DNA from 4 places in the Leclercia sp. G3L genome. Region 3 is predicted to be linked to each of the others. Evidence: predicted binding sites of a transcription regulator. Region 3 holds the regulator's gene; each other region holds the start of a gene.

What was found. The regulator CRP, encoded in region 3, controls carbon source genes, mostly activating them, when cyclic AMP is high. The targets are predictions, from matches to a motif close to ATGTGANNNNNNTCACAT.
Region 1: a site for CRP is predicted at 1,251-1,268, ahead of LRS40_RS18835 (sugar transporter). Genes of this name have one in related genera too.
Region 2: a site for CRP is predicted at 1,774-1,791, ahead of LRS40_RS24785 (DeoR family transcriptional regulator). Genes of this name have one in related genera too.
Region 4: a site for CRP is predicted at 3,026-3,043, ahead of cdd (cytidine deaminase). Genes of this name have one in related genera too.

What each region holds. Positions count from the first base shown of each region.
Region 1 is NZ_CP088265.1:3,632,698-3,637,896, reverse strand. It holds gene LRS40_RS18845 (DUF924 family protein) at 1-373, shown strand, start outside; gene LRS40_RS18840 (PhzF family phenazine biosynthesis protein) at 370-1,167, opposite strand; gene LRS40_RS18835 (sugar transporter) at 1,343-2,539, shown strand; gene LRS40_RS18830 (MarC family NAAT transporter) at 2,578-3,243, opposite strand; gene marR (multiple antibiotic resistance transcriptional regulator MarR) at 3,501-3,935, shown strand; gene marA (MDR efflux pump AcrAB transcriptional activator MarA) at 3,954-4,337, shown strand; gene marB (multiple antibiotic resistance protein MarB) at 4,391-4,606, shown strand; gene eamA (O-acetylserine/cysteine exporter) at 4,639-5,199, opposite strand, start outside.
Region 2 is NZ_CP088265.1:2,952,721-2,957,919, forward strand. It holds gene LRS40_RS15475 (hypothetical protein) at 294-665, shown strand; gene LRS40_RS15480 (hypothetical protein) at 691-1,200, shown strand; gene LRS40_RS15485 (DUF2787 family protein) at 1,294-1,728, shown strand; gene LRS40_RS24785 (DeoR family transcriptional regulator) at 2,027-2,260, shown strand; gene LRS40_RS15490 (hypothetical protein) at 2,346-2,666, shown strand; gene LRS40_RS15495 (hypothetical protein) at 2,709-3,101, shown strand; gene LRS40_RS15500 (GTPase family protein) at 3,151-4,041, opposite strand; gene LRS40_RS15505 (hypothetical protein) at 4,031-4,438, opposite strand; gene LRS40_RS15510 (YafY family protein) at 4,431-5,199, opposite strand, start outside.
Region 3 is NZ_CP088265.1:1,557,277-1,562,475, forward strand. It holds gene LRS40_RS08750 (aspartate aminotransferase family protein) at 1-575, shown strand, start outside; gene LRS40_RS08755 (YccS/YhfK family putative transporter) at 652-2,739, opposite strand; gene crp (cAMP-activated global transcriptional regulator CRP) at 2,796-3,428, opposite strand; gene LRS40_RS08765 (OsmC family protein) at 3,738-4,142, shown strand; gene LRS40_RS08770 (phosphoribulokinase) at 4,232-5,101, opposite strand; gene LRS40_RS08775 (YheU family protein) at 5,132-5,199, opposite strand, start outside.
Region 4 is NZ_CP088265.1:2,736,678-2,741,876, forward strand. It holds gene mglC (galactose/methyl galactoside ABC transporter permease MglC) at 1-810, shown strand, start outside; gene sanA (outer membrane permeability protein SanA) at 1,242-1,955, opposite strand; gene cdd (cytidine deaminase) at 2,084-2,968, opposite strand; gene LRS40_RS14430 (CidB/LrgB family autolysis modulator) at 3,097-3,792, opposite strand; gene LRS40_RS14435 (CidA/LrgA family protein) at 3,789-4,187, opposite strand; gene map (type I methionyl aminopeptidase) at 4,403-5,182, shown strand.

The DNA.
Region 1 (5,199 bases), 2.1 Mb from region 3:
ACGGCTGGCGGAGATCGTTTTGCTCGATCAACTCTCGCGCAACCTGAACCGCAACGACGCACGCGCCTGGCAGCAGGACGGCATGGCGCTGATCCTCTCCCAGGAGCTGGTTTATCAGCCGATGTGGCAGGAGCTGGACAGCAACGAAAAAGGCGTCTCACTGCTGCCGATGATGCATGCGGAATCACGAGTGATTCATCAGGAGGCAGAGCGGCTGTTCACCGCCCTGAACGTGCCGGGCTTTCTGAATGCGGAAATCAAGCACCGGGCGATTATTGAGCGCTTTGGCCGCTACCCGCACCGCAACAGTCTGCTTAATCGCCCATCCACCCCCGAAGAGGTGGAGTGGCTGAAGCACAGCAAAGGCTTTTAATGGCCGCGCAGGTAAACGGTGCCCTTCAGATAGAGCGCCGCCTGGCCGCCAATCAATACCCGGTCGCCCTTCAGCTCGCAGCGCAGATCGCCGCCGCGGGGCGAGACCTGACGGGCCTGTAGCGACGTTTTACCCAGCTTTTCGCTCCAGTACGGGATCAGCATGCTGTGGGCGGAGCCGGTCACCGGATCTTCCGCCACCGACTCGCCCGGGCAGAAGAAGCGGCTGACAAAGTCATACTCATCCCCTGGGGCGGTGACGCAGACCATCTTATCCAGCGGCATCATGCCGTCGATATCCGGGGTCAACGCCTCAAGCTGCTGCTGGTTCTCCAGCACCACCATGTAGTCGCGCCCTGCCCGCACCTCCTTCGCCCCGGTGATGCCGAGGGTACTGAACAGCAGCGCTGGTGGGTTGTCTACCGGCTCGCTGCTCCACGCCGGGAAGTTAAGCGTTAACCAGTCGCCGCTGCGGGTGACCTTCAGGTCGCCGACAAAACGGGTGGAGAAAACGATCTCGGTGTGTGGGTAGTCCAGATACTCAAAAATCACGTGGGCGCTGGCGAGCGTCGCGTGACCGCAAAGGTTAATCTCGTACTGAGTGGTAAACCAGCGCAGTTCAAAGCCCACGTCGGTACGCACGAAAAAGGCGGTTTCCGACTGGTTATGCTGCTGGGCCATCTTTAACAGCACGTCATCCGGTAGCCACTCCTCGAGCGGGCAAACGGCTGCAGGATTCCCACCAAACGCGCGATCGCTAAACGCATCGACCAGATAAAACTCAATCTCCTGCATTGCTTTACCCACTGTTAACGTAATGTTGCATCCTATATTCATGGAAAATACCCTGTTTCACCAGCTATTACTTTTTGGTTATAGTGAGATCTACATCACAAAATGATTGTATTTTCAGCAGGGAAGGTTTTAAGATCGCCGCACCTCATTGACGTAACGACTCCCGGATTTCCCTATGACAACCAACACCGTTTCCCGCAGGGTCGCGTGGCTACGGGTGGTCACGCTCGCCGTTGCCGCCTTTATCTTCAATACCACTGAATTTGTCCCCGTCGGCCTGCTCTCGGATATCGCCAGCAGCTTTGGCATGGAGACCGCGCAGGTGGGGATCATGCTCACCATCTATGCCTGGGTGGTGGCGATGATGTCGTTACCCTTTATGCTGCTCACCAGCCAGATGGAGCGGCGCAAACTGCTGATCGGGCTGTTTGTGCTGTTTATTGCCAGTCATGTGCTGTCGTTCCTCGCGTGGAACTTCACGGTGCTGGTGATAAGCCGGATCGGCATTGCCTTCGCGCACGCCATTTTCTGGTCAATTACCGCTTCGCTGGCGATCCGCCTGGCCCCGGCCGGGAAGCGCGCTCAGGCCCTGAGCCTGCTGGCCACCGGCACCGCGCTGGCGATGGTGCTCGGGCTGCCAATCGGCCGCATCGTCGGACAGATATTTGGCTGGCGTACCACCTTTTTCGTTATTGGGCTCGGGGCGCTGTTCACCCTGCTGTGTCTGATCAAGCTGTTACCCAAACTGCCAAGTGAGCATTCCGGCTCGCTGAAAAGCCTGCCGCTGCTGATGCGTCGTCCGGCGCTGATGAGCCTCTATCTGCTGACGGTCGTCGTGGTGACAGCCCATTACACCGCCTACAGCTACATCGAGCCGTTTGTGCAGACCATCGCCGGGTTCAGCGCCAGCTTTGCCACGGTATTGCTGTTGCTGCTGGGCGGCGCAGGCATTATCGGCAGCCTGCTGTTTGGCAAGCTCGGCAACCGTCACGCCTCGCTGCTGGTGAGCAGCGCCATTGGCCTGCTGCTGGCGTGTCTGCTTCTGCTGCTGCCCGCCTCGGGCAGTGAGACAAATCTCGCCCTGCTGAGCATCGTCTGGGGCGTGGCAATCATGATTATCGGTCTTGGAATGCAGGTGAAAGTGCTGGCCCTGGCGCCGGATGCCACGGACGTGGCGATGGCGCTGTTCTCGGGTATTTTCAACCTGGGGATTGGCGCGGGTGCGCTGGTGGGCAATCAGGTGATCCTGCATCTGTCGATGGCGTCGATCGGTTATCTGGGGGCGATCCCGGCCCTTGCGGCGCTGATCTGGTCGGTGCTGATCTTTCGCAAATGGCCCGTCGCCCTGGAAGAGCAACCGCATCACAGCTAGAGAGGTAATCGGGTGGCGAGCGCCACCCGGTTCAGTTATTACGGGTAGGTTTTAATAATTTCCAGCACGCCGTTAATAATAAACTGCACGCCCATACAGACCAGCAGGAAGCCCATCAGGCGGGAGATGGCTTCGATACCGTCTTTGCCCACCCAGCGCATAATCGCGCCCGAGCTACGCAGACAGCCCCACAGGATCACGCCGATAATGGCAAAAATCAGCGGCGGCGCAATCATGACCACCCAGTCCGGGAAAGCAGAACCGCTGCGCACCGTCGAGGCGGAGCTGATGATCATCGCAATGGTACCCGGACCTGCGGTGCTTGGCATCGCCAGCGGCACGAAGGCAATGTTCGGAGCCGCTTTATTTTGCTTATCTTCCAGCGCGTCCTGCACGTCTGAATCATCCGGCGATTTCGGCGCGGGGAACAGCATTCTGAAACCGATAAAGGCCACGATCAGCCCCCCCGCAATTCGGAGGCCGGGAATGGAGATCCCGAAGGTGTTCATTACCAGCTGCCCGGCGTAGTACGCCACCATCATGATCGCGAAGACGTAAACGGAGGCCATGAGCGACTGATGATTACGTTGTTCACGGTTCATGTCGCCCGCCAGGCCAAGGAAAAGCGCAACGGTGGTTAACGGGTTTGCCAGGGGTAACAGCACCACCAGCCCAAGACCAATTGCTTTAATTAAATCAACCATTTTACGGATTCGTCCTTATCAAAAATTAACCAGGCAAGTATAGGGTCAAAACAACCGTTACAGCTACGCACACATCGTAAGTAATATTTTCGCTCCGAAATCAATTTATCCCGATGATATGACGATCCCCCTGGCGGGCAAAAAAGTGATCTGAATCGCTTTAGCAAATCGTGTCATAAGCAAATGCATTCAGTTGACTTATAGTTGCCTGAGCAATAATATCTGCCGTGATTAAACTACTTGCCAGGGCAACCATTGTGAAAAGCACCAGTGACCTCTTCAACGAAATCATTCCGCTGGGTCGGCTTATCTACATGGTTAACCAGAAGAAAGACCGCCTGCTCAATGATTATTTATCACCGCTGGATATCACCGCAACCCAGTTTAAAGTGCTCTGTTCTGTGCGCTGCGAAGTGTGTATCACCCCGGTTGAGCTGAAGAAAATCTTATCTGTCGACCTCGGCGCGCTGACGCGCATGATGGATCGGCTGGTCTGCAAGGGGTGGATTGAACGCCGCCCGAATCCGAATGACAAACGCGGCGTGCTGGTGCAATTGACCAGCGACGGCGCGGCAATGTGTGAACAATGTCATCAATTAGTAGGACAAAAACTGCACCAGGAACTAACAAAAAACTTAACGGCGGACGAAGTGGCAACTCTTGAGCACTTGCTTAAGAAAATCCTGCCGTAAACAGAAAGAGGTATGACGATGTCCAGACGCAATACTGACGCCATCACTATTCATAGCATTTTGGGCTGGATCGAAGATAACCTGGAGTCGCCGCTCTCGCTTGAGAAAGTGTCTGAGCGTTCAGGTTACTCAAAATGGCACCTGCAACGGATGTTTAAAAAAGAGACCGGCCACTCATTAGGCCAGTACATCCGCAGCCGCAAATTAACGGAAATCGCGCAGAAGCTGAAGGAAAGTAACGAGCCGATCCTGTATCTGGCTGAGCGTTATGGGTTTGAATCGCAGCAGACCCTGACACGCACGTTCAAGAACTACTTCGACGTTCCACCGCATAAATATCGCATCACCAATATGCATGGGGAATCCCGGTATCTGCTTCCGATTAACCACTGTAACTGCTAAACGCCTGTATTAAGAGCCTGGTCCCGTAGGCTCTAAGACGTATCGAGGAAATTATGAAACTATTCGCTTCCGCCGTTCTCACCGCCCTGGTGCTGGTCTCTGGCCAGAGTTTTGCGGAGCAAACTCCACGTGTCCCGCAGCAGAACAGCCGCGACACGATGATCCTGCCAACGGCTAACGGCCAGTCGCCCCATGACTTTAACCATATGGGCGCAGGCAGCGACAAATCCGACGAATTAGGCGTGCCCTATTACAATCAGCACTCTTAATGCGTTTTGCCCCGCCCGCGCGGGGCTTTTTTTTAGCCTCTGACCCGCGTCGCCCGACGCAGGCGCAAGCCGAAAACGTTGATATAAAGTCCGGCCATCACCAGCAGCGCCCCCACCAGCTGCAACGCCCCCAGTTTTTCATCCAGCAGCAGCGCCGCACTGGCGATGCCCACCACCGGGACCAGCAGCGACAGCGGTGCCACCCGCCAGGTTTCGTAGCGCCCGAGCAGCGCGCCCCAGATGCCATAGCCGACAATGGTGGCGACAAAGGCCAGGTAGATCAGCGACAAAATCGTGGTCAGGTCGAGGGTGACGAGACTGTGCAACATCACCGTCGGGCCATCCAGCAGATATGAGGCCGCCATAAAGGGCAGGATCGGGATCAGCGCACTCCACACTACCAGCGACATCACCGCCGGACGCGTCTCAAGCTGCATGATCTTTTTGTTTAAGATATTGCCGCTGGCCCAGCAGAACGCCGCCGCCAGGGTCAGTAAAAAGCCCAGCAGCGCGACGTGCTGCCCGTTCAGGCTGGCCTCCGCCAGCACCAGCACGCCGACCACGGCCAGGGCAATCCCCGCCAGCTGTTTGCC
Region 2 (5,199 bases), 1.4 Mb from region 3:
CCGGAAAGATAGCTGAGTTGACTCGCGATGATCGGTTCCTGACAACGTCTGCTGGTTATATTAGCCCGGAGCAATTATCTGAATTGCTCAAAAACATCATCACGGCAATAAAACGTTTCTTTGGATTTCTGAAGCAACGAGAAAGAAATAATGCACCAGTGCTGATCTGTAAATCGTGTGGATATTATGAGAGAATATAGATGACCACGGAAGGAAATTTCAGATTATTAACCCTGTCTATGTAACCCCGATACTTAAAACGTATCGGGGTTTGTGTTTATGAGGATTATTCAATGAAATTTGTCTCGAGCTGGAAAGACCTGCCATCGCTCCTTCTTCCCGATTCAGTTATGACTGTCCTGAGAAAAGAACTGATACTTCCATTTGATGATGAATTCTCCGCAAGAAATTTCTGGTGTGAGGTTGGCGTAACATTAATGTACATTGAACCTGATGATGTTCCCGAAGATTTTAAACGGCACCTGTTAGATGTAATTCATCATTTAATTGCAAACCCTGAGTTCGTGGTCCGTCTGACAGATGAATATTACTTGATGCTAACCATTACAGAGGATAACGGGAATGGTATTTATTTGTTATTTCACCCCAATTGTTCTCTTGGTGGGATTGATACATTAATGTCTATGGCGGAATTGCGTCTGTAAATCGGATTAAAATCAGGAGAAGAAAATGAGAAAATCAAAGGCAGGGAAAAACAATAATGAACACGATGAGCTGGAGTTAAATAATGATTTAAGTGATGTTGAAAAAGGTATCACTGAAGATGAGCGAATATTACCTGAAGAGAGTTATAAGCTGCTCATTGAATCAGGACAGGCGGAAAAAATCAGTCCTAAAGCCAGTGGTATGCTGACATGGCAACTGGCAATGTCTGAAACGGATAATGAACTTTACCTGCGTCTCATGGCAAATGGTAGCGGAGGATTGTTCTCTAAAGACTGGATCGCACTTTCTAAGATTGAAAGTGTACTCGAAGTTCAACCGACAACGGGCTTCACATCTGGCGTATTCAGACCATTATTTAAAGGGGCTAGTGCCAATAATGCTGGTTTTCTGGCTGCTGTTTTACGCTCCCCGGATATATGTCTGCTTGAGGCGCACCCTGAGAAGTTGTTTACGCATGTTTTATATGCTGACTGGCGGGCGCGTCTTAAAACACTCGGTAAGGTTGGCGATTAAGAAAGGATTGCGAAGAATTAATTCTTTACCAGAACTGTTATACAACCAGAAACTACTACACACCTCTACTCACCTTTTACAGGAAAATCTATTATGCAAACCCAGTATGTCTTAAAACAGGCAGGATTAACGCTGCCTGTCACTAAATTATTTCAGCAGCACATCGTTACGCTTCTGGCAGAACAATCTCAGCAAACATCGGTCAGGGCAGTAGTCATTAATTTTCGTGACCCGGACTACAGTGCAGAATCCGGCGGATTTCATCCGGTTGAAATGCGGTTCATCCGACAGGATAACGAATGGTATTTCGATTATGTCACAGACTTTAGTTACATGGGGCGAGTTTACCCGGAGCTGGAAAAGGAAATGGACTTTTGCTGGTCGGGTCATTACGTCTCCCATTATCTGATTGGAGATATTTCATTGGCATCTGAGAAGAATGAACTCTGGTCCCTGTGGGAGAGTAATTTTATGGAATATCTCTCTATGGGGATTTACCGGGTAACGGTAACTGTGGAAAGTTGTTGACCCGTTATGAACAGGAAGAAAGCGGGCGGCTTTGTAATCTTCTGCATGTGGCGTGCATCACAGCATGGGGATGATGTTTATTTTACCAGGCTGTTCGCAAAAACATGTGCAGACACGGGGGATCTCAGATCCCTCGTGGTTCAGGCCCAAATGGCGCATTCCTCAGTGACAGGGTGATAACGAAGAGTTCATTACCCCAACGGCTGTTTTACACCGCATAAATAACATCGATATTACAGTGTGTTAGAGCCAATTTTGGCCGATGGACTGTTAAAACAAAACTAGACAGGTACCCATGATGCGTCAGTCACGAGGCGAGAAGATCGCTGAAAGACTGGGGTGGATATTGCTCCAGCTCTATACTGGCAATTCTCTGTCGGTTAATGATATTTGCCAGCAGTTTTCTGTTTCCCGTCGGACAGGACGACGGGACTTATTGAGGGTGGAAACAGTAACGGAGGTTATTTCTCCCGGGAAAGTGCGGTTGGCTCCTCTGATAAGAGAGCGAGTCAGGCAAGGAATATTCAAATAATTTTCTCTACATGGACATAACCTGTCCTCGCATTGCATTAGGCTCTGCAATGAACCAAAAAAATCACCTTAATGAAGGATGTAAGATGAAAAGAATGATAATAGCAGCTCTGTTATTCACGGGTTTTTTGTCACAGGCGCATGCCGGGCTTGTTCAGGTAAATAACCGTGTAGCCTGTTACCTTGCGATGGACAGTATAAACAGGCAACTCATGGAGACAGATAAAAAGGTCACTGCTGAAATTTACAAATATCTGGAGGGAGAACTACAACGTTATGGCGTTGACGAAGAATCGATTAATGAAAACACCACCGCCCTGGATAATGAACTTCCTCGGGCATACCAGCAGGCAGCATTTGCAGATAAGTGTGTGACATTTTACCGCAAATCATCGAACAGACAGTAGTAAGAACAGATAATCTTTCTCACCCAATTGGATAATAATGATATGAAAAAGATAATTACTGCATGTATCGTGGCCATCGTGCCTGTCACCTCAATAGCCGCTTCTGTTTCGCTTGATACAGCAGGACGATGTTATGAAGCAACTCGTCAGTCGACTCAAATGGCGATGTTACTGGATCCAAACGCAGCAGAATACAAAAATCTTAACAGTAATGCCAAAGAACTATTTGGCACACTCTCCGGTGGCGTCGGCGAAAAGGACTCAAAGAAAATTCGGGATGCCTGGAAGGCCATTCTGGATAATGCCGGAATGGAAGGCCGCATGGCTAAATCTGATGGTTATCGGGAAATGAACAGATATCCCCAGGACGTCATTATGCAGGAGGCCAATAAATGTGTCCGTCTGGCAATTAAATCAGGGCTGGTGAAATTATAATGATTAATGGGATATGAATATTACGGGAGCAGTTGCTCCCGTTATTTTTTTATCCAAAGATCCAGTTCCAGGCTTTTTTCAGCCCATTGACTACAGCTTTTTTGGCAGCTTTCACCACCACGCGCAAAGGTGCTGGCAGGGTATTATCAATAATATCATCAAGAACGCGATCAACGGTATCACCAAATCCTTCCGTTGCCTCTTCTGTAACTGTACGGGTTTTGTGCTCGTCTCTCACCTGAGAAGCAACGCCGCTTTGAGCGTGCTTTGGGAGCGCACGAACCATTGCCTCCACCAAATGGGTCACATTGTATCCCTCACTGGCGGCGACAGCGATCACCGGATGGTCAGTAAACCCAAATCGCTGTGTGATATATGCTTCTTTATCGAGGATATTTTGCATCTGGGATGGAGAAGGCCGGGCGTTGACAACATCCCATTCACGGAATGGCTCAATTTTGTCGACCTGATTAAGCACAAACAGTGTTTTAGCCTCACCGCCAGCAGGGGCCAGCACATTTTTGTAGAAATGTTCATCCGCAGAAAAGGCGCGGTCATCGCCTTTAATCACCCAGAGAACCAGATCCAGTTGTGGTAACAGGTCACGATAAAGTTGTTCATATTCAGCGTCACGCTCAGCATTTTCTCCCACACCCGGAATATCAATCAACCGCACTGAGCGTTTGCCAAACTGGATGCGCATTTCCTGCGTTTCACGGGTACAGGCGGCGACATCGCTGACTGCACAAATATCACCCTTAAAAATCGCATTACATAAGCTGGACTTCCCGGCTCCGGTCTTTCCCATAATGCCAATGACCGGCTCATAACTGATAACGTCATTGATGCGTCGGGCAATACTTTCCCTGATATTTTCAGGTAATATTTCAAGAGCATCCTTCACAGGATTTCGATTTTTAGTTTCTGTATTATTCATCATGAGCACCATTCTCCATTTTCGCTTTAATTAACGCACACTCGTAATAAGAAATAATTACTTTTAGCAAGGCATTCACTTTTTCCAGATCACGGGGTGCCGCGTAACCGACGATCCCTTTTTTCATAGGGCTGAAGCGCTCCTTGCGGGAAAGGTTCATTGCGGCCAGTTGATCATCAATACCGTGCATTAACAAATGACCGTTTTCACCGGCACTGAAGTGATTGCAAATCATCTCGGCATGCTGGAGAAGGCGTTCGGGAACCACATTGAATGGCGCGTCAAGCCAGGCTTTGAGATGCGCATTCTCTTCATTATCATTGGCGTCAAGAAGGCCGCTGAGTAAATCCGTTGCTATGGTTTCGAAAAAATTCTCGAGCGCTTTTTCATCTTTATTCATTAGAGGTATCTCCGGTTGATTCCGTACTTTCATTCTGCTCGTATAGTTCCAGAGCAAGGCGTATGTCTTGCGTAACCTGATTACGAATCGATGCTGGTTTTAGAACTTCAACCTCGGGCATCCAGTATTTGATGAGTGGGATAATTTGGCCGAAGTGAGCCACCCGTGAAATTACGAGCAAATCACCGCTTGCGGAAGTGTGAATAATTTCCTGACCGGGCAACAGAGCGCGGCGCAAGAACCACGGGGCTACACGTGCAGAAACTGACATCAGTACTTCAGTAAGCTCTGCGCCATACCAGATACTTTCCGCATTCTCGATTTGCAGATGAATCTCCGTCGACATGGTAAACGACACGTTACTGGGGAGAACCTTTTTCATCTCTGAAATGACGAAACTCTTCAGCACTCCTCCCTCAATCGCAGCGAGATACCAGATCCCTCTGTCACTGACGAGACGGTAGGGCTCAATGGCGCCGTAGCTTTTCGCTTTATATATGAAGCTTATTTTTTTACTGCCGCGAATTGCATCTGACAATGTATTCAACGTAGACATAAAAATCCCACAATCTTCGTAGGGACGTTGTTTGATCAGAAACGGATTATTTTCGGCATTGCCCAGCAATATGCCTAACAGACGGTCATCCCAGCGTGGAAATAACCCCTCAATACCCAGAATACGCGTAAAGCGGCGCAAGTCCGTATTGCTGCGCTGTCCCAGAACGCCAACGGGAAGGTGATATTTCTTACCACTGCGAAGA
Region 3 (5,199 bases):
GCGACCAGCACCAGGCCCTGCTGGTGTTTGATGAGGTGCAGAGCGGCATGGGCCGTACCGGGGATCTGTTTGCTTACATGCACTACGGCGTGACGCCAGATATCCTCACCAGCGCCAAAGCGCTCGGCGGCGGTTTCCCGGTCAGTGCGGTGCTGACCACCCAGGATATCGCTTCGGCGTTCCACGTGGGTTCTCACGGCTCCACCTACGGCGGTAACCCGCTGGCGTGTGCCGTGGCTGGCGCGGCGTTTGATATCATCAATACCCCAGAGGTGCTGAGCGGCGTCAACACGAAGCGCGAGCAGTTTGTGCAGCACCTCCAGCAGATCGATGCCCGGTATGATGTCTTCAGCGATATTCGCGGCATGGGGCTGTTGATTGGCGCCGAGCTGAAGCCGCAGTACAAAGGCCGGGCGCGCGATTTCCTCTACGCTGCCGCCGGTGAAGGGGCAATGGTCCTCAACGCCGGGCCGGACGTGATGCGCTTCGCCCCGTCGCTGCTGGTGGAAAGCCAGGATATCGATGAAGGGATGAACCGCTTTGCCGCCGCGGTGAAGCGCGTGGTTCAGAAGTAGCTGTGTTGCCCGGCGGCGCTACGCTTGCACGGGCCTACGGTTTTGTAGGCCGGGTAAGCGCAGCGCCACCCGGCATTTAGTACGGCGTCCGCTTCAGCCGTCGAATCAACCAGATCCCATGATGCGGGCGTTGACGCCATGCCACCGACGAAATGGTGTGCATGGTGTTCAGATGCCCAATGGTGCGCTGCAGATGCTGCTCCAGCGTACTCATGGGGTCTTGCGTCAGGGTCTCTGGCGCTTCCAGAATATTGCTGTCCCCGCTTTCGCCCGGCGCGTCATACTCCAGACGCTGCTGGCAGCGCTGAAGCGCAATTTCACACGACTGCAGATATCGCTGCGCCAGGTCTGGCGTCAGCATCGTATGCTCCCGCGCCAGGGTCGTCATCGCGTTGATATGCTCGACGATAAACTGGCTGTGCGTCACCCACAGCTTCATGTCCGCCAGATACGCCGAATTGAAGCCCGGCTCCTGCATCGCCTGGTTCAGAGAGTTGAACAGCGCGTTGTGCGCCTGATTGACCTTCATGCGTTGCCACGCCAGCGGCGTCGGCTGCGGATCGTCGCTGAGGATCAGGCGGATAGCCTCCTGATCCGCTTCCAGCGCGTCGTGGGCATTCTGCCGCAGAAGCCCGCTCTGCCACTGCGGCCATAGCCAGACCATCCCCCCGAAGGCGATCAGGCAGCCAATCAGGGTATCGGCCAGCCGGGCGACAATAAACTGCTCGCCGTTCAGGGTCAGCAGCTGCAGGGTGTACACCGCCGTGACCGTAAAGCCCACCGTCGCCCAGCCGTAGCTCTTGCGAATGATCAGGTAGCTTACCAGCGTCACCATCAACATCCCGGCAAGGGTGTAGCCTTCCGGGACGTGGAAGTGCAGGGTCACGCCGGCAATAATCAGCCCCGCCAGCGTGCCGGCCGCCCGGTGGAGAATACGCACCCGCGTCGCGCTATAGCCGTTTTGCGTCACCAGCAGCACTGTCATTAAGATCCAGTAGGGTTTCGGCAGGTGCAGCGCCACGCCCATCAGGCTGGCGATACTCAGCATCACGCTGATGCGCGCCGCGTTACGCAGGGCGGCAGACTTCAGCGACAGATAGCTTCTCAGAGCGGGGATCAGCGGCAGGCGTTTCTGCTTGTCCGCCATCAGGTCGCGCGGGTAGAGCGGGCGCTGGGTGCGCAGCACGCGGGCAATACGGCTGAAGTGCCAGGCGCAGAACTGACCCACCGGGTTATCCGGGTGCTGGCGGGCAATTTTCTCCAGGGCGCCGAGCTGCTTGTCCATGGTGAAGCGGGTGGGGTAGCGATGATAGAGAATGTCGTCAGCCAGCACCCGCAGGCGTGCCGCAACGGTCTGCGCGTTCCAGCGGATCACCGCTTCAGCGTGACTGCGCTCCACCAGCTTCTGCACCTCCTTCGGGTGATGCAGGCTGACGGAGATGTGCTCCTGTAGATCCAGCCCCACCTGGAAGGTGCGCAGCAGGCGTTTGTATTCATGATTCCTGTTGGCCGCCAGCATATGCAGCTGTTGGTAACAGAGGCTGATCAGGTCCACTACCTTCTGCTGGCGGGCCAGCAGCGGGGGCAACGATTTTTCAGGGTCGGTGTGCTGCGTCAGCAGGGTGTATTTTGCTTCGCAATAATCCGCCAGCTGTTGATAGAGCATGCTCAGCGACTCACGCAGCGGCTGTTCACGCCACATCCAGAACCAGAACCAGTTAAACAGCCCGTACCAGAGGGTGCCCAGCGTATAGAGGAGTAGCGGTTCCCAGACCGGCATATTCCCCGCCAGGCTCAGGGTAAAGATGGCCGCAATCAGCGAGGCGGGCAGCAGTCGCGCATGCAGGGCGCTGATCTCAGCCGTGACCCCTAGCGTCATCGCCAGCACGGTCAGAATCAGAGGCAGCGGAATATCCCGCGCCAGCAGCAGCTGTACGGCCAGGCTACAGCCCGCGAACAGGCAGCCGCCAATAGTCAGACGTTTAAAGAAGCGCTTATGTGGCGTGCCCAGACCGGCAATGTTGCAGCAGGCAGGAACGAGAGAGAAGAGCAGGCCGTGTTGCAGATGACCGAAGATCAGACCCACAGCCACAGGGAGACACAACACCAGGGTTTGCCGCAGTGCGTAGTTAACTTCCGGGTGATAAATGAGCCTGCGCCACATGGGGATAGAGACAAAAACGGCGTGTCATCGTGCGATGCCACGCCGTTTTAGCGGAATTAACGTGTTCCGTAAACCACGATGGTTTTACCGTGGGCGGAAATCAGGTTTTGATCTTCCAGCATTTTCAGGATACGACCCACTGTCTCACGAGAACATCCGACGATCTGACCAATTTCCTGACGGGTAATTTTAATTTGCATACCGTCCGGGTGGGTCATAGCGTCTGGCTGTTTCGCCAGGTTCAGCAGGGTCTGGGCAATACGGCCCGTTACGTCGAGGAAGGCGAGGTTACCCACTTTCTCGGACGTGACCTGCAGACGGCGAGCCATCTGCGAAGAGAGGCGCATCAGGATATCCGGATTCACCTGGATCAGCTGGCGGAATTTCTTATAAGAGATCTCAGCCACTTCACAGGCCGTTTTTGCACGAACCCAGGCGCTACGCTCCTGACCTTCTTCAAACAGGCCCAGTTCGCCGATAAAGTCTCCCTGATTCAGGTAAGAGAGGATCATCTCTTTGCCTTCTTCATCTTTGATCAGCACTGCCACTGAGCCTTTGACGATGTAGTACAACGTTTCCGCTTTTTCACCCTGGTGAATCAGCGTGCTCTTCGATGGGTACTTATGAATATGGCAATGAGACAAGAACCATTCGAGAGTCGGGTCTGTTTGCGGTTTGCCAAGCACCATGCGCTGTTATCCTCTGTTATAAGCTGTCTCCAGAGTCTGGCTATGTACCTGTACTCTGGGGTTGCAATCGAATTCTTCCCCCTGCCTGGGGTCTGGCTGGCACAATAATTAGCAGCCTGTAATGTGTGATGTCCTCTGCATACATGTGTAACGTCAATGTATTACTGTAGCATCTCGACTGTTTTAGCATAGCTTTTGCCGCGTGTCTCCTGGTGTCTCGCTTCAGCTTGATGCAGGTCGACTTCCGTTGTCAGAATTGTTACTGGCGCGTAATCTGTCAGGAAAAATGCAATCCTGGAGTTAATAAAAATGCAAGCACGTGTGAAATGGGTTGAAGGGCTAACGTTCCTCGGTGAGTCGGCTTCCGGGCACCAGATTTTGATGGACGGTAACTCCGGCGATAAAGCGCCAAGTCCGATGGAAGTGGTCCTGATGGCGGCAGGAGGATGCAGCGCGATCGACGTGGTGTCGATCCTGCAAAAAGGGCGTCACGATGTGACCGACTGTGAAGTGAAACTGACCTCAGAGCGTCGTGAAGAGGCGCCGCGCCTGTTCACCCATATCAACCTTCACTTCGTGGTCACCGGCAAAGCGCTGAAAGACGCGGCGGTATCCCGCGCGGTCGATCTTTCTGCGGAGAAGTACTGCTCCGTGGCGCTGATGCTGGAGAAAGCGGTAAATATTACCCACTCGTATGAAGTGATCGAGGCGTAAGCCTTGCTAAAACGCCGGGCGGCACTTCGTTTGCCCGGCCTACAGAGCCCGTAGGCCCGGTAAGCGTAGCGCCACCGGGCAACAAGGCTTCAATCGATTTTCTTGCCTTCCATCAACCGCTGCACCAGCGGCATCATGATTAACTCCATCGCCAGCCCCATCTTCCCGCCCGGAACCACCAGCGTATTGATATGCGAAATAAACGAACCCTGTAGCATCGCCAGCAGCCAGGGGTAATCGATATTGTCCAGATTGCGGAAATGGATCACCACGAAGCTCTCGTCCAGGGACGGGATAGCCTTGGCGGCAAAGGGGTTCGAGGTGTCTACGGTCGGAACGCGCTGGAAGTTAATGTGGGTGCGGGAAAACTGTGGCGTCAGGAAGTTAATGTAATCTTCCATTGAGCGCACCACGGAGTCCATCACCGCCTCGCGGGAATGACCGCGCTCGCTGGTATCCCGCGTCAGCTTCTGGATCCACTCCAGGTTAACAATCGGCACCACGCCCACCAGCAGATCGACATGGCGCGCCACGTCGTGTTGCGGCGTGACCACCCCGCCATGCAGGCCTTCATAAAACAGCACGTCGGTGGGTTCCGGCAGCGGCTGCCAGGGTGTGAAAGTGCCCGGCACCTGGTTCCAGGGCACCGCTTCGTCATAGGTGTGCAGGTATTTGCGCGCCTGACCGGTGCCGCTTCGCCCGTATTCAGCGAAGGTTTGCTCCAGCAGGCCAAAGTCGTTGGCATCCGGGCCAAAGTAGCTGATGTGTTTGCCGAGATCGCGGGCCTTGCGGATCGCCATATCCATTTCAGGGCGGGTAAAGCGGTGAAAACTGTCGCCTTCCACTTCCGCGGCGCGCAGATGCAGCTGCGAGAAGATCTTACGAAAGGCGAGGCTGGTGGTAGTGGTACCCGCACCACTCGACCCTGTAACGGCAATAACCGGATGTCTGGCGGACATAGCAACTCCCTGAATGGAAAGATGTCGCGGTTAACCGCGAAATTGATTGCGAGGCATGATGTTGACGGTTTCGTGCAGCTCGGACCATACGACCAGCA
Region 4 (5,199 bases), 1.2 Mb from region 3:
ACCGACCTGTCAGCCGGTCGTCAGGTTGGCCTGGCGGCGGTTGTCGCGGCAACGCTTCTGCAATCCATGGAAAACGCCAACAAGGTGTTCCCGGAAATGGCGACCATGCCCATCATCCTGGTGGTCCTGATTGTCTGTGCTATCGGTGCGATTATTGGTCTGATTAACGGCATCATCATCGCTTACCTGAACGTAACGCCGTTCATCACCACCCTGGGTACGATGATCATCGTTTACGGTATCAACTCCCTGTACTACGACTTCGTGGGTGCATCGCCGATTTCCGGTTTCGACAGCGGCTTCTCCACCTTTGCGCAGGGCTTTATCGCGCTGGGTAGCTTCCGCCTCTCTTACATCACCTTCTATGCCCTGATTGCGGTGGCCTTTGTCTGGGTGCTGTGGAACAAAACCCGCTTCGGTAAGAACATCTTCGCTATCGGCGGTAACCCGGAAGCGGCGAAAGTCTCCGGTGTTAACGTGGCGCTGAACCTGCTGGTGATCTATGCCCTGTCCGGCGTGTTCTACGCGTTCGGTGGTTTGCTGGAAGCGGGCCGTATCGGCTCTGCCACCAACAACCTCGGCTTTATGTATGAGCTGGATGCGATTGCCGCGTGCGTCGTCGGTGGCGTGTCGTTCAGCGGTGGTGTGGGTACCGTACTGGGCGTGGTAACCGGTGTTATCATCTTCACCGTTATCAACTACGGTCTGACCTATATCGGCGTGAACCCGTACTGGCAGTACATCATCAAGGGCGCGATCATTATCTTCGCCGTTGCGCTGGACTCCCTGAAGTACGCGCGTAAGAAATAAGATTGCTGATAACAAAAAAACCCGCGTAATGCGGGTTTTTTTATGCCCGGCGGCGCTGCGCTTGCCGGGCCTACGGTATTGCAGGGTTTTGTAGGCCGGGTAAGGCGAAGCCGCCACCCGGCGATGTGGCAGAGGTGCGGCTGATGCCCGGCGGCGCTACGCTTGCCGGGCCTACGGTATTGCGGGGTTTTGTAGGCCGGGTAAGGCGAAGCCGCCACCCGGCGATATGGCCGCGGTGCGGCTGATGCCCGGCGGCGCTGCGCTTGCACGGGCCTACGGTATTGCGGGGTTTTGTAGGCCGGGTAAGGCGAAGCCGCCACCCGGCGATATGGCAGCGGTGCGGCTGATGCCCGGCGGCGCTACGCTTGCCGGACCTACGGTATTGCGGGGTTTTGTAGGCCGGGTAAGGCGAAGCCGCCACCCGGCGAGGTTTATTTCTTCTTCTGCATCTCCAGCAGCTGCTCCGGCGTCACTGCCGGATAACCCTGGGCATCTTCCGGCACTTCCAGCATCGCCGGGATCGGCACCAGCGGGCCTAAGAAGCGCGGTTCGCGTTTGAAGACATAGAGATCGGCCAGCGCCCCCAGACGGGCACCAAATTCACGCACCCGCACGGTGAGCATGTCTTTTGGTGACGGGACGGCATAGCACTGCGCCTGAATGCCCATATGCAGGGCAATAAACAGCGCGCGCTCGCAGTGGAAGCGCTGGGTGATGATGATGAAATCGTTGGTATCAAACACCTTACGGGTGCGGACAATGGAATCGAGGGTCCTGAAACCGGCGTAGTCGAGCACGATATCCGCCGGGTCCACGCCTGCGGCAATCAAGTCTTTACGCATGGTGACCGGCTCATTGTAGCTCTGCAGAGCGTTGTCGCCACTCAGCAGCAGGTAGTTGACCTTGCCGCTGTTGTAGGCGTTGAGCGCACCCTGAATGCGGTAGCGGTAATACTGGTTGATCACCCCGGTGCGGTAATACTTGGCGGTGCCAAGCACCACGCCAACCTGACGGTAGGGCAGATCCTGAAGGTCATCAAAGATATAGGGGGCTGTTTTCCAGCTCATCCAGCGGTCGAGGCCCAGCGCAGTCAACAGCACGATGGCGATCAGGGCAACCAGGCTGTATAACACGCGCTTTAACATACAGATGACTCTTACCAAAGGTGAAATTTCACTCAGGCTACTTTACCCGTCTGGTAAGCGCAAGAAACGGCGGTTTAATTGGGGGGATTTTCATCAATTATGCGGGCATTGCTGCCCGCATCAGAGGCTTACGCCAGCAATACGCGGTCGATGCTGGTGCAACCCAGCGCGCGCAGCGTCGCCGCGGTGGCATCCCACTGGATCAGCGGAGCATCGGCTTTTTCCGCCAGAATGGCGCGCTGAATATCCGGGTAGTCGTAACCGTTGAGGCTGAGGAGGTTGAGTGCGCCCTGCAGCGGCGGCAACGTCGGGTTAAAGGCGGCGTTCTCGGCATAGCTGCCGGTGAAGATGCGGCCATCGCGACACTCCAGCGCCACTCCGCTCGGGGAGTTGCTGTAGGGGGCGTGCGACTGGTTGGCGGCGCGGATAGCGGCCTGGGCCAGCTCGTCCCCGCTCACGGCGTAGCCATGATCCTGCTCATCCATCAGCAGGGATTTTATCTCCAGATCCTTCGGCCCGAAGGCGTCCGGCAGGTAATCCGCCAGCGTATGCGGATCGCGGCCCGGCAGGTTGATGCGCAGCTGCAAACCGCTGTTAAGCTCGTTCATAAACTGACGGCAGTGGCCGCACGGCGTGTAGTTCACGGTGATGGCCTGCAGGGATTTTTCGCCGCGCAGCCAGGCGTGGCTGATGGCGCTCTGTTCGGCATGCACGGTCTGCTGCATGGTCGCCCCGAGAAACTCCATATTGCCGCCGAAGTACCAGGTGCCGCTTACGCCGCGCGCAATGGCACCCACGTTGAAATGGGACAGGTCGGCGCGGGCGCAGGCCGCCGCCAGCGGCAGAAGCGCAAAGGCCAGCGCGTCATCATCCAGATCGGTGGCACGTTTCAGTGCGGTGACCTGTTCAGCCGTCAGCAGGGCGGGGAAGTGTGCATCCGCCAGAACCGGGGCCAGGGCTGACTGCAAATTCTCTGCAAGCTGAGCGAAAGCTGATTGAAAACGTGGATGCATGGCGTTGCCTCATAAAGGTTAATGGATCGGTAGTGTACGGAGCCGCCGAGGCTTTATATGTGACTCAGATCTCATTATGTGTGCAACTTATGAAACTCAAATGAAAAATGCGCGACGCGTCGCAAATTTTAGCCCATTACCGCCAGAATAATCGGGAACAGGAACGGCGCAATCAGCGAGGTCATGATCCCGCAGATCACCAGCGCCAGGGAGCTGAACGCCCCTTCCTGATAATCCAGCTCCGCGCAGCGGGCGGTGCCGAGGGCGTGAGATGCGGTCCCCATCGCCAGACCACGCGCAGATTTGGTGCGAATACGCATGGCGTTCAGCAGCGTATGGCCTAATACCGCCCCGAGAATACCGACATAAATCACGCACACGGCACTGATTGCCGGGATGCCACCGAGGCTGCCGCCCACCGCCATCGCGATCGGTGTGGTGACGGATTTAGGTAATATAGAGGCCGCGATTTCCGGGGTTGCCCCCATCAGCAGCGCCACCGAGGTGCCGGTGATCATCGCCACCACGCTGCCCACCAAGCAGATGGTAATGATTGACTTCCAGCGGGCGCGGATCTGGTGCAGTTGCTCATACAGCGGAAACGCCAGCGCCACCACCGCAGGTTGCAGCAGATCGTTGAGGACCTTGCTGCCCTGGAAATATTTTGCGTAGGGGATGCCGGTCAACAGCAGGAACGGAATAATCACTACCATCGCCACCAGCAGGGGGTTAAGCAGCGGGAACTTCAGGCGCACCGCCAGCTTGCGGGCGGCGAAGAATACCGCCACGGTGAGCGGCAGGGACCACCAGATATTGACCATCATTTTTTCTGTCCTTTTTGCCCAACCACGTTACGTTCCCCGTGCACCAGATGCGTGCTCCAGCTCACCACTAAAAACGCCACCAGCGTACTGATGGTGCAGGAGACAAATATCGGGCCGAACTGCGCGCTCAGCAGGTCGTAATATTGCATTACCCCCACACCGATCGGCACAAACAGCAGCGCCATATAGCGGATCAGCACCGAGCAGCCGGGCTTAACCCATTTTGCCGGAAGGATTTGCAGCGCGAGCAGTACAAACAGGATCAGCATGCCAATAATGCTGCCGGGAATGGTGATCGGCAGCAGGGAGGCGAGAAAAATACCCGCATACAGGCAGGCATAAATCAGGATGAAGGCGCGCAGGTATTGCCAGACAACGATCAGTGATTTCTTCATGGTGAAAGTCCTTAATGGAACGCATTCATCATACAATTAAAACCGGAAACGTGCTACGGATCACATCATGACTTTTGAGCATACCAGACATTACTTTCTGGAACGTTGGGCAATTCCCCAAACCGCAGGAGACAACGCGGCGCTGACAATATACGATCGGCAGATAAAGATAATGATGCCCAAATCCGGCCCTAACCCTTTACTGGAGGTAATCAATGCCATCAATTGTCATTAAAACCGCCGACGAGCTGGCCCGCCAGCGCCACGCGGGTGAACTGCTGGCCTCGGTGTTCACCATGCTGGACGAATTTATTAAGCCTGGCGTATCAACCATGGAGATCAACAATCGCGCCGAGGCGTTTATCGTCGAGGAGCTTAAGTCCCGTCCGGCCAGCAAAGGGCAGTATGACTACCCCTACGTGCTGAACACCTCGGTCAACGACGTGGTCTGCCACGGTATCCCGAAGGAGTCGGAGCATCTCAAATCGGGTGCCATCGTCAACGTCGACATCACCCTCGAAAACGCGGGCATGATCGCCGACTCCAGTAAAATGTATCTTATCGGCGAGGTTTCGCCCCTGGCCCGCAGGCTGGTGAAAGCGACCTACGAGGGGATGTGGAAGGGGATTAAGGCCGTCAAACCGGGCGCCACGCTGGGCGACATTGGCCACGCTATTCAGTCATACGTTGAAAGCCAGGGCTACAGCGTAGTGCGCGAGTACTGCGGGCACGGCATTGGTAAAGAGATGCACGAAGAGCCGCAGATCCTGCACTACGGCAAACCCGGCGAAGGGCCGGTGTTGCAGGAGGGGATGGTCTTCACTATCGAACCGATGATCAATCAGGGCGACAGCCGGATCAAAACGAAGAAGGACGGCTGGACGGTGGTGACCCGTGACAAAAAGCTGTCTGCACAATGGGAACACACTATCGCCGTAACGGCAGACGGTTTTGAGGTGCTAACCCTGCGCCCTGAAGAGACGCTCCCTGAATAAGACCGCAGCCCCACACG